2 regions of the Blastococcus carthaginiensis genome follow, and region 1 is predicted to be linked to the other one. Evidence: riboswitches for the same ligand, from Rfam matches in the RefSeq annotation. Region 1 holds a riboswitch; the other holds the start of a gene.
What was found. A riboswitch is a leader RNA that binds a small molecule or an ion and turns the genes downstream of it on or off. The one in region 1 is predicted to bind cyclic di-AMP.
Positions count from the first base shown of each region.

Region 2: linked by a shared signal. The riboswitch ahead of QOZ88_RS17535 (C40 family peptidase) and the one ahead of QOZ88_RS23045 (LysM peptidoglycan-binding domain-containing protein) in region 1 are both predicted to bind cyclic di-AMP.

Region 1 is NZ_JASNFN010000058.1:247-3,589, forward strand. It holds RNA gene rnpB (RNase P RNA component class A) at 379-780, shown strand; cyclic di-AMP (ydaO/yuaA leader) riboswitch at 991-1,136, shown strand; gene QOZ88_RS23045 (LysM peptidoglycan-binding domain-containing protein) at 1,210-2,052, shown strand; gene QOZ88_RS23050 (hypothetical protein) at 2,499-3,272, shown strand.
Region 2 is NZ_JASNFN010000024.1:61,344-70,129, forward strand. It holds gene QOZ88_RS17515 (ScyD/ScyE family protein) at 60-1,163, shown strand; gene QOZ88_RS17520 (SMP-30/gluconolactonase/LRE family protein) at 1,232-2,134, opposite strand; gene QOZ88_RS17525 (Rieske 2Fe-2S domain-containing protein) at 2,237-3,175, shown strand; gene QOZ88_RS17530 (hemerythrin domain-containing protein) at 3,172-3,654, shown strand; gene QOZ88_RS17535 (C40 family peptidase) at 3,761-4,282, opposite strand; cyclic di-AMP (ydaO/yuaA leader) riboswitch at 4,298-4,455, opposite strand; gene QOZ88_RS17540 (helix-turn-helix domain-containing protein) at 4,844-5,497, opposite strand; gene QOZ88_RS17545 (acetyl-CoA carboxylase family protein) at 5,957-8,786, shown strand, end outside.

The DNA.
Region 1 (3,343 bases):
GCAGGCTAAGCCGGGGGTACGACACTTTGGGGCACGACGGGGCAGGGCGTCGGAGGGAAGCGGGTCGCCCACCGCGGGGCGGGCAACGGGTCGGACGCCCACGACCGCGGCGGGGTCAGGGTGATCCCGGCCGCGTGTCGGCGGTGACCGAGGCGGCATGCAGGGTCACCGCGGCCCGGGTGCGCCCGGGCCGCAGGGCCTCAGTGCCTGCGTCGGCTGAAGCGGCTGAGCAGTCGCTTGAGCAGGTTGGCCTTGACGAGTCCGGAGATCAGTCCCATGTCGTCCTCCTCGTTGCGGTGGGTGTGCAGGGATCGCCGCTCCCTACCCGCGCGCTGCCGGATCCATGTGCCGGACGCCTAGACTGCCTGGCACGACGGACGAGTCGGCTGGGCGGTCGCGTCGGTGGGGGAGACCCCGCCGCCGAGGAACGTCCGGGCTCCACAGGGCAGGGTGGTCGTTAACGGCGACCCGGGGTGACCCGCGGGACAGTGCCACAGAAAACAGACCGCCGGCGTCCGCGCCGGTAAGGGTGAAACGGTGGTGTAAGAGACCACCAGCACGCCGGGTGACCGGCGTGGCTCGGTAAACCCCACCCGGAGCTAGGTCAAGAAGGAACGGTGGTCCGCCGCCGCTCCGCGCAGGCGTTCGAGGGCGGCCCGCCCGAGCCTGCGGGTAGACCGCTGGAGCCTGCCGGCAACGGCAGGCCTAGATGGATGACCGCCCATCGGGAGGCCGTGAGGCACCCGTGGACAGAACCCGGCGTACAGGCCGACTCGTCCGTCGGCCCCCCGCTCTCGTGCGGCGTCCGCGGCGTCATCCGTCCGGGCGAACGGGGGCGCTGCGCTCATGTCCGGTGACTCCACGTGCCGCTGTGCGGAGGGTCCGCGAAAAGGCCGGGTTCGAGCTTCTGGCTCGCCGATCGCCTTGCCTACCGTTCGCACGTCCGCTGACCGGCGGACCCGGAGGTCGCCCGCCGAACCTGCCCACGGCCGCCCGGAAGCGTCGAACACGACGGGCAGGCGCGGGGGACCCACCGTTCGTGGCCCTCCGGGACCTCGGGGTGAAGCCGCGCCGTGCGCGGCCGGGCAGCTCTCGCCCGAACCCGACAGCTAACCCCGCAGGCGGCGAGAGGCTCACCACCCCATGCCCAACAGCCATCGCACCGTGGGTCGACACCGTCGTCCCTCCCGCAACCGCGCCATGACCGCCGTGGCCTACCCTGCCGTGGTCCTCGCAGCGGCCTCGGCCGTCACCCTGGGGGCCATCGGCCCCGCGGCCGCCCACACCGGCGAGCACACGGTCCGTTCCGGCGACACCCTGAGCAAGCTCGCGGCCGGCCACGGCACCACGTGGCGCAGCATCCACGACGCCAACCGCGACACGATCGGCGCCGACCCGAACGTCCTGCGCGTCGGGCAGGTCCTCACCATCGGCGGCTCCGGCGCGGCACCGGCGGCGGCACCGGCGGCGGCGCCGGCTCCCGCCGCCGCGGGGTCGTACACCGTGGTCGCCGGCGACACGCTGGCCGGGATCGCGGCCCGCCACGGCACCACCTGGCAGGACCTGCACGCCCTGAACCTCGGCGTCATCGGCCCGAACGCGAACGTGCTGCGCGTCGGGCAGGTGCTCGCCCTGAGCGGCGGGGGAGCGGTTCTCGAGCGCGCCAGCCGGGCTGAGCGGCCCGCCCCGGCTCCTGCTCCTGCTCCTGCTCCGGTGGCGACGTCCGCGGCCTACGACCAGTGGGACGTGCACGTCCGCCCCGCCGTCCAGGAGATCGCCGAGGCGAACGGCGTCGGGACGGTACTCACCCGCCCCGGCCACAGCCCGACCGCCGGCCGCGCGGCCGACTTCATGGTGTACACCGACGCGGCCAAGGGGAACGCGGTCGCCCAGTACGTGATCGACAACGCGGCCCGGCTCGGCGTGGACTACGTGATCTGGCAGCAGCGGATCGCCGGTCCGTGGACGGGCTGGGCGTGGCAGCCCATGGCGGACCGCGGCTCGGCCACGGCCAACCACATGGACCACCCGCACGTGGCCTTCCTGCCGTAACCACCGCTCCTCCGCACGTCGCTGAGCCGGCCGTACGCCGATCACCCGTGGTCGGTCGGTCGGATGGCCGGGAGTCTTCGCCGGCCAGGGTCGGCACCATCTCGGTGTTCCAGCTGACCTGGGGCTGATCCGTGGGCCGGGGGCACCGGAGCGTCCCCCGGTCGGCGTCGGTGGAGCGTCCCCGAAGGGGATGCCGAGGTCGCGACGGCGTGTCACGAGATCGTCATGCACCCGATCGTGTTGCGCGCGTTCGAACGGTGGACGGCAGGGCATGACGTGATCACGCCCTGATCGAGGGCCGGGTGAGACGCCGCTCCGCGCGTCGTGTCACCGACCGCTGGGTTCTCCCCGACCCGGACGACCGACCGGCGCAGCACCGCGCCGGCCACCCATCCCCGGGAGCCGGAGCAGACCGCGCTCCGGGTCTCCGAGACGAAGGAGTCTCCATGCGCAAGGCATTCGCCATCCCCTCCGTCGCGATCGCTGCTGCGGCGTTCCCGCTGCTGACGATGAGTGCGGCCTCGGCTGCCCATGACGGCAGCTACCAGGCCGACCTGGGCTCGCTGAACGACTCGGGTGTCACCGGCACGGGCATGGTCACGCTGGAGGGTGACCAGGCGATCGTCACCGTCGAGGCGAACGGTGTGCTGGCCGGTTCGCCGCACGCCCAGCACTTCCACATCGGGGCGCAGGGCGTCTGCCCGCCGGCGTCGGCCGACTCGGACGGCGACGGGATCGTCACCACTGCCGACGGCATCCCCTTCTACGGGGAGATCGGTGCGTCGCTGACCACCGAGGGTGACACCGGCGCGGACAGCGGTCTGGCGGTGGACCGCTTCCCGACGCCTGAGGGGGACAGCTACACCTACGAGCGGACCTTCAGCATCGATCAGGCCACGCAGGAGGCGTTCGCGGCCGGTACCGCGGTGCTGGTGGTGCACGGTATCGATGTGAACGGCAACGGTGAGTACGACGCCGAGGCCGGTCAGAGCTCGCTGGACCCCTCGCTGCCGCTGGAGGCCACCGCGCCGGCGGCGTGTGGTGTGCTGAACGCCTCGCAGATGGGTCAGATGCCCGCCGGTGGTGCTGACACCGGTGCCGGTGCCACCAGCGGTATCGAGGAGCAGGCGGCGATCGGGGTGGGTGCGCTGGCCGCTGCCGGTGCGGTCGCCGCGGGCACCGTGGCCTACCGCCGTCGCCAGGCCGCCGACCAGGCCTGATCGCCCACGCCTGATCGACTAGGCACGTGACCAGGCCTGATCGACCGGGCCTGATCGATCAGGCTTGATCG
Region 2 (8,786 bases), on a different contig from region 1:
CCCGGCTCCCTGGCAGGTTCGCCCGCATTCCACGGGGAGTCGATCGAGGGAGAACAGGGATGCGGTACTTCAAGGCGGCGGCGGGTGCAGCCGCGGCCATGGCGCTGGTCGTCGTGTCACCGGCGGCGGCCGGCGCGGACGACGGCAAGGGGCACGCCCCGGGTGGGGACGTCACCACCGTCGTCGGAGGGCTCGACGGACCACGGCAGCTCAGCGAGTACAAGGGGCGCCGGCTTATCGTCGCCGAGGCCGACACGGGGGAGGTGACCTGGATCGACCCGCGCGGGGGGCGGTCCCACACCATCCTGTCCGGCCTGGGCAACGCCCAGGGCGTCGACTACGTGCGCGGCCTGATCTACGTCGCGATCGGGGAGTTCGCCGGTCCGCCGGAGGCGGGCGAGGGCCTGCCCAGCCAGCAGGTGGTCGAGGCGACGCCGGGCGGGGAGATCCTGCGGACCTGGGACCTCCTGCAGTACGAGCTCGACAACAACCCCGACGGCCAGCAGCAGTTCGTCGACGGCGAGCCGTTCGAGACGCTGTCCAACCCGTTCTCGGTGCTCGCCCAGCCGCACCGGATCCTCGTCTCGGACGCCGGTGCGAACGCCGTCCTCTCCATCGACCGCAAGACCGGGGAGATCAGCACCTTCTTCGTCCCGCCGGTGGTCACCGACGTCGAGGGGTGCGCGGAGGCGTTCAACAACCCGGGCACGGTCGGCTGCGACCCGGTGCCCACGGAGATCACCGAGGGGCCGGACGGGAAGATCTACGTCGGCACGCTGGGCGCGGAGGTGCCCGGCGCAGCGCGGGTGTACGTGCTGGACCAGCACGGCACGCAGGTCGGCGTCATCGATGGCCTGACCGGCGTCACGGGGGTGGCCGTGGACCGCAAGGGCACGGTCTACGTCTCCAACGTGCTCGAGGGCGCGCCGATGGGTGAGGGCCCGCCGCCGACGGACTTCGACCCGTCGACGGTCGGCGAGCTCACCCGGATCGAGCGGGACGGCGACCGGTCCACCGCGCAGGTCACCATGCCGACCGGCCTGGAGATCGAGGGCGGGGACCTCTACGCCTCGGCGTGGAGCATCGCCGGCTTCCTCGGCATCCCGTCGGCCGGTGAGATCCAGCGGGTCGGCCCGGGCGCCTTCACGACGGCGGCTCCCTGATCCGGCGGTAGCACCGGGAGGGCGGTCGGGGATCTCCCCGGCCGCCCTCGCGGTCTGCCGGGGTGGGGTCAGGGCAGCCCGGCGTGCGGGACGGCGACCTCCGTGGCCACCAGCACCGCCTCGCGCGCCGGCGCCCGCGTGTGCTCGTAGAAGTCGGGCGCGCAGCACAGCAGCAGCGTGCGGCCGTCGTCGCCACCGAGCGCGCAGGCGTAGGTGCCCAGGCCGTCCGGCGCGGCGATCTCCTCGACCACCCGCCCGCCGGGTGCGACCCGCAGCACCCGCGAGCCGAAGCCGTCGGCGACCCACACGTGCCCCTCGGCGTCGAGGGTGCACCCGTCCGGGACGACGACGACCTGGCCGAGCAGCTCCTCGACCGAACCGCCCACCGGCTCGGGACCGAACTCGGCCCACGTGCGTCGTGGACCCAGCGAGCCGTCGGCGGCGATGTCGAAGGCCGAGAAGCGGTTGCCCCAGGTCTCGCCGACCAGCAGCGTGCCGCCGTCCGGGGTGATCACCGAGCCGTTCGGGAAGCGCAGCCCCTCGGCGACGACGGTGACCGTGCCATCGGGGTCGACCCGCTTGAGCGACGCCGGGGCCGGTGCGCCGCCGCCCATGAGGTCGAAGCCGAAGTCGCCGACGTAGGCCCGGCCGGCGGCGTCGACCACCATGTCGTTGAGGTGTCCGCCGCAGACCGCGGACAGGTCGGCGTGGGTGGACACCTCGCCGTCGGTGAGCCGCAGCAGCCGCTGGTCCTTCATGGAGACCACCAGCAGCGAGCCGTCGGGCAGCCAGCCCAGCCCCGAGGGCTGGTTCTCCACCTCCAGGACGACGGTCTCCGGGCCGCCCGCGGCCGCCACCCGGCTCACCGTGTGCCGGTAGAAGTCCGACACCCACCACTGCCCGTCGCGCCACCGCGGCGCCTCGAAGTAGGAACCGCCCTCCAGCATCGTCCGGAACGCTCGATCAGCCATGCCGCCGGACGCTACGACCATCCGGACCCGTCGACCACCTGCGGTTTCCACCTCCGGAGGCCTGGGCAGGGGGTAGGCCATGGCGACGGAAGACGCGCACCGGTGAGCGTCCGGGACCTCCTCGAGCGCGCGGTGGACCGCGTCGAGGCGTGGCAGGTGCTCGACGCGCCGGGCTACCAGGTCGAGCACGGGGTCTCGCTGACCTTCCTGCTGGCCGGCCGGTACGCCCGCCCGCTGCAGGACCTGCTGCACGGTGTCTGGCTCGGGCACCCGCTGCACCCGGTCCTCGTCGCGGTACCGATCGGCTCGTGGAGTGCGGCCGCCCTGCTCGACGGCCTCGACGCCACCGGCCGCGGCGGTCCGGGTGCCGGGCAGGCGGCCCGCGCGGTCGTCGGTCTGGGGATCGCCGGCGCGGTTGGCTCGGCCGCGACCGGGATGACCGACTGGCAGCACGCCCACGACGAGGCCCGCCGGGTCGGGATGGTGCACGGCGCGCTCAACAGCGCCGCGCTGGCGCTCTACACGTGGTCGTTCGCCGACCGGGGCCGCGGGCGCGCCGCACGGGCGCGGGTGACCGCCGCCGCCGGGTACGCCCTCGTGCTCGCCAGCGGCTACCTGGGCGGCGTGCTCTCCTACCGCCACCGGCTGGGCGTCGACCACTCCGCGGCCGGCCGGTCGCCGCGGGTCTTCACCCCGGTGGCCCGCCTCGCCGACCTCCCCGACCGCGAGCCGGTCGAGGTCACCGCCGACGGGGTGCCGGTCGTGCTGGTCCGCACCGACGAGGAGGTGCGGGCGCTCGGCGGTCGCTGCCCGCACCTGGGCGGCCCGTTGGCGGAGGGCTGGCTGCACCGCGACGAGCTGGTCTGCCCGTGGCACGGGTCGCGGTTCGACGTCGGTACCGGGGAGCCGGCGCAGGGGCCGGCCACGGCGCCGCTGCCCTGCTACGACACCCGGGTCCGCGACGGCGCGGTCGAGGTGCGGCGGCGGGCCCGCCGGCGCCCCCCGACGGCGATCACCACGGGGGCGGAGGCGGCCCGGTGAAGGCCGACGAGGTCCTGATCGCACACCACGACGTGCTGCGCGGGCTGCTCCGCGAGCTGGCGGAGACCACCGACGACCAGACCGGCCGGCGCGAGGAGCTGCGCGACCGGTTCCTGCGCGAGATCGAGATCCACGCCCAGATCGAGGACGAGCTGTTCTACCCCGCGGTCCCCGACGTCTCGCCGCTGCTGGCGCTCGCGCACGCCGAGCACCGGCAGATCGACGACCAGGTCGCCACCGTGATGCGCCTGGACGTCACCGACCCGGAGTTCACCACCGAGGTCCGCATGCTGGAGAAGACGGTGCGCCACCACACGATGGAGGAGGAGCAGCGGATGTTCCCCCAGTCGCACGCCCTGGGGGAGGAGCGCCTCGAACAGCTCGGCGAGCAGCTGCGCGCCCGGAAGCGGGAGCTCGAGGACTCCGGCGGGATGCGGCTGATCGTGCGGCTGAAGCGGGCGACGCTGCGCCACGCGTAGCCGCGCGGCGGTCTCCCCGCCGCGCCGCCGTCCTCGGCCGCGCCGCCGTCCCCGGCCGTGCCGCCGTTCCCCGGCCGGGCGCGCACGGCCGGGGAACCGGAGCCGGTCAGACGACGCGACGCGCCGTGTTGTAGCCCCACATCGAATCCACCGGCACGACCGCGACCGGGTTGCCGTAGGTCGAGGAGTGCACCATCAGGCCGTCGCCGATGTACATGCCGACGTGGCCGACCGGGTCGTAGAAGAAGATCAGGTCGCCGGGCTGCAGGTTGGCGCGGTCGACGTAGACCCCGGCCGTCGACTGGGCCCGCGAGGTCCGCGGGATCTCGACGCCCGCCGCCTGGTAGGCCGACCAGGTCAGGCCGGAGCAGTCGTAGCCGCCCGGGCCGGTGCCGCCCCAGACGTAGGGCTTGCCCTGCTGCGCCAGGGCCGTGTCGACGGCGACCTGCGCGGCGTGGTTCGGGGCGACAACGGTGCTGGTGACGACGGGCCCCGTGCCGCCGCCCCCGGCGTCACCGGTCGAGGCGGTGGCGGCGAACGGGGTGAGGGCGATGCCTGCACCGGTGAGCAGGGCGAGCGCCGCCCCGCGGGCGGAACGACGGGTGGTGGACGTGCGAGTGGTCGTCATGGACGACGGTTTCTCCTGTTCTCCGACAACCGCCTACCGGGTGAGCTGACGGGTTCGGGCGGGGAACGCGCCCGGCGCCCCGGACTGGCCGGTGGCGCTTCACCCCAGAACTTCGGTGGGTCCCCGGTCCGCGCGACGGCTTGTGCCGGTGCACGGTTCGGCGGTGTCCGTCCGGGTGTCACCGGGGGTGGTGACGGCGGGTCCCGGCCGGACCGCGGGGAACGCTAGGTCGGTCACGGATAGGTCACAACGCGACCGACACGCCGCCCGTCGGCGCTCCTCGGTGCTGCCCGGCTCGTCGCCGCCGACCGCGACTCGCGAGCCGACCACCGGGGTTGCGCCGGCGGCCGGAGGCCTGCGTCGGGGTCCGGTGACGGACCGCTGTCGGCCGTGTACTTCTCCGGACGGCGGTGTGGCTCAACGCTGCGTGCTCGACCCATCGGGCCTCCGTAGCCGCGGGCCAGCGACCGTCGCAGCGTCCGCCGCGTCGTAGCGGTCGGTCGACGTCGGCCGGGTCGCGACGTCAGCCCCCGTCGCACCGGTCAGCCGACGTCGCAGCGGTCAGCCGACGTCGCAGCGGCACGGGCAGTCTTCGGCGTGCACCGGCCGGCCGCTCCGGTCGTCCAGCTCGTCGCACTCCGGCGGGCACGCGCACGTCCAGCCGTCGTCGATGTGCCGGAAAGCCCCGGCCTCGAAGCGCCGCTGCAGCTCCTCCTGCCGCCGTCGCGCGGCGCCCGCCCGCCGGGCCGCGGCGCGCTCCTCCGGGGCATCGCCGGGCTGGGGGAGGAGGTGGTCGTCCGGGCGATCGCGGGTGCGGTCGGCGGCGTCCTCCCACGGGCTTCGCCGGTCGAAGGTGTACGTCGGTCGCGGTCGCCCGGGCTGGTGCTCCCACCGCCATGCGCGTTCCTCGCTGAGCATCGTGTCGAGATGGGCGGGGAACCGCCGACCGGCCCTGTCGCGGACGGCGCCCGCGGCCATGCCTTCGACCGGGCGACCCGCATCGTCGAGCAGGACGAGCCGGAGACCGGCGAGGTCCGCCGCGGCGGCGAGCAACCGGGCGTCAACGCCGCGGGTCCCTGCCTCCATGGCGGCCACGGCGGACTTCGAGACGCCCAGCCGGGCCGCCATTTCCCGTTGGGACAGATCGGCCCGGCGGCGGATCCGCCGCAGCAGACCGCACAGGTCGAACTCCGTTGGCACACGGTCGTCGGGCACCCGCCGAGCCTGTCCACCGGGCCCGGCCAGGTGCGACCCCATGTGCCCTTCTGTGGATAGTCACGCTCTGCCCACACCCGCGGGGCAGAGGGGTACTGGGCCGGGAGGGCGCCGGACGCAGCTAGATCTCTGCCCACTGCGGCGGGGCGGAGGGTGACTGTGCCCGGAAGGAGTGTGGCGGTGGCGCGCTGGCTGTCTGCCCACTGCGGCGGGGCGGAGGGTGACTGTGCCCGGAAGGAGTGTGGCGGTGGCGCGCTGGCTGTCTGCCCACTGCGGCGGGGCAGAGCGTGACTGTCTTCGAGGAACCTCTCCCCGTCCGGCCCGGGCAGCCGCCGCGCCTCCGACGGCGCCGGGCCGAGGGGTACGAATGCGGCGGGACCCGCGGCGGTTTCGCGGGAGGGCGCGGCCGACGGTGGCCGGCACCACAACGGGGTCCGGGGCACATGGCAGCATCGCCGGGTGGCCCGTCTGCTGATCGCCAACCGCGGCGAGATCGCCGTCCGCATCGTCCGCGCCGCCGCTGCCGAGGGCTGGACCTCGGTCGGCGTCGCCGCCGCCGACGAGCCCGACGCACCCCACCTCGCCGCCGCTGACGAGGCGCACCTCCTCCCCGGCAGCGGACCGGCCGCCTACCTCGACGCCGCCGCGATCGTGCAGGCCGCGCTCGCCACCGGCTGCGACCTCGTCCACCCCGGCTACGGCTTCCTCTCCGAGACCCCCGATCTGACCCGTGCCTGCGCGGAGGCCGGCCTCACCGTCGTCGGGCCGGACGCCGAGGACCTGGCCGTCCTCGGCGACAAGGCGCTGACCCGCAGCCGGGCCGCCGAGGCCGGCGTGCCCGTACCGCGCGCGGCCGACGGGGACGCGGCCGCGGTCGCGGCACTCCTCGACGAGGTCGGCGCCGTCATGCTCAAGGCCCGGTTCGGCGGCGGCGGGCGGGCGACTCGGGAGCTGCGCCGGAGGGACGACGTCGCCGCCGCGCTCGACGCGGTGCAGCGCGAGGCACGTGTCGCTTTCGGCAGCGGCGAGGTGCTCGCCGAGGAGCTGGTCGAGCGGGCGCGCCACATCGAGGTGCAGCTCCTCGGGGACGGCCGGGGGAGTGTCGTCGCGCTCGGGGACCGCGACTGCTCGCTGCAGCGCAACCGGCAGAAGGTCGTGGAGATCGCCCCCGCGCCCCGGCTCCCCGACGGCGTCCGCGCCGAGCTCGCCCGAGCGGCGCGCGCCGTCGTCGGCAGCGCCTTCCGGGGCCTGGCGACCGTGGAGTTCCTCGTCCCCGCGGACGACCCCGCCGCGTTCGTCTTCCTGGAGTGCAACCCGCGCCTGCAGGTCGAGCACACCGTCACCGAGGAGACGCTCGGGCTGGACCTCGTGCGGCTGCAGCTGCGGGTCGCCGCCGGCGCCACCCTTCCCGACCTCGGGCTGGCCGACGGCGCGCCGCGGCCGGTCGGCACCGCCGTCCAGGCCCGGGTCGTCGCGGAGACGGTCACCGCCGACGGCGCCGTCCCCTCGGCCGGCACGATCACCGCCCTCGCGCTGCCCGGCGGCCCGGGCGTGCGCGTCGACACCGCCGCCCGCCCGGGCGCCGAGCAGAGCCCCCGCTACGACCCGCTGCTGGCCAAGGTGGTCGTGCACGAGCGCGCCGGCTCGCTCGCCGACGCCCTGCGCCACCTGCACCGGGCGCTCGGTGAGGTCCGGGTCGACGGCGTCCCGACCAGCACCGACTTCCTCCGCGCCCTGCTCGCGCACCCCGGGGTCGCCGAGGCCACGACCACCTTCGTCGAGGACCACCTCCCGGAGCTGGTGGGCGACGAGGCGCCCGCGGCGGAAACAGGTGAAGGGCTGCGTGCACCGGTGCCCGGCACCGTCGTCGCGATCGAGGCGGCCGACGGCGCGACGCTCGATCCCGGTGCAGCGGTCGTCGTCCTCGAGGCGATGAAGATGGAGCACGTCGTCGCGCTGCCCGCCGGCGGCACCGTGCGGCGCATCGCGGTGCGGATCGGCGAGACCGTGCGCCAGGGCCAGCTGCTGGCCGACGTCGCGCACGCCGACGGGGACGCCGCGGCCGACATCGCCGCGATCGACCCCGACGCCGACCGCCCGGACCTCGCTGAGGTGCGCCGCCGCCACGAGATCGGCCTCGACGAGCACCGCACCGACGCGGTCGCCAGGAGGCACGCGCAGGGCCGGCGCTCCGCGCGGGAGAACCTGGCCGACCTCGTCGACGAGGGCAGCTTCCTGGAGTACGGGCCGCTGGTCTTCGCCGCGCAGGAGCGCCGCCGCAGCCGCGAGGAGCTGCAGGAGCGGACCCCGGCCGACGGCGTCGTCGGCGGGCTGGCCGACATCGACGGCGACCCGGCCGTCGTCGTCTCCTACGACTACACCGTGCTCGCCGGCACCCAGGGCATGCGCGGGCACCTGAAGAAGGACCGGCTGTTCGAGCTCGCCGAGAAGCGGCGGCTGCCCGTCGTCCTCTTCGCCGAGGGCGGGGGTGGGCGGCCCGGCGACGTCGACCACCCCGTCGTCTCCGCGCTCGACACCGCCGCCTTCTCCCTCTTCGGCCGGCTCTCGGGCCTGGTGCCCACCGTCGGCATCGCCAGCGGCCGCTGCTTCGCCGGCAACGCCGCCCTGCTGGGCACCTGCGACGTCGTCATCGCCACCGAGGACGCGAACATCGGCATGGGCGGCCCGGCGATGATCGAGGGCGGCGGGCTCGGCGTCGTCGCTGCCGAGGAGATCGGGCCGATCGACGTGCAGCACGCCAACGGGGTCGTCGACGTCCGGGTCGCCGACGACGCGGCCGCCGTCGCCGCGGCCCGGCGGTACCTCTCCTACTTCCAGGGGCCGGTCGCGGACTGGACCGCACCCGACCAGCGGCTGCTGCGCCACCTAGTGCCGGAGAACCGCAAGCGGGTGTACGACGTGCGTGCCGTCCTGCACGCGCTCGCGGACGAGGGCAGCGTGCTCGAGCTCCGCGACGGCTGGGGCGCCGGCATGGTCACCGCCCTCGCCCGGGTGGAGGGTGCGCCGCTCGGCGTGATCGCCAACGTGCCCACCCATCTCGGCGGCGCCATCGACGCCGACGCCGCCGACAAGGCCGCGCGCTTCCTCCAGCTCTGCGACGCCCACGGCCTGCCGGTGCTCTCGCTCTGCGACACCCCGGGCTTCATGGTCGGCCCCGAGTCGGAGAAGACCGCGACGGTGCGCCACTTCTCCCGGCTGTTCGTCACCGGCGCCAACCTGTCGGTGCCGATCGGCACGGTCGTCGTCCGCAAGGCCTACGGGCTCGGCG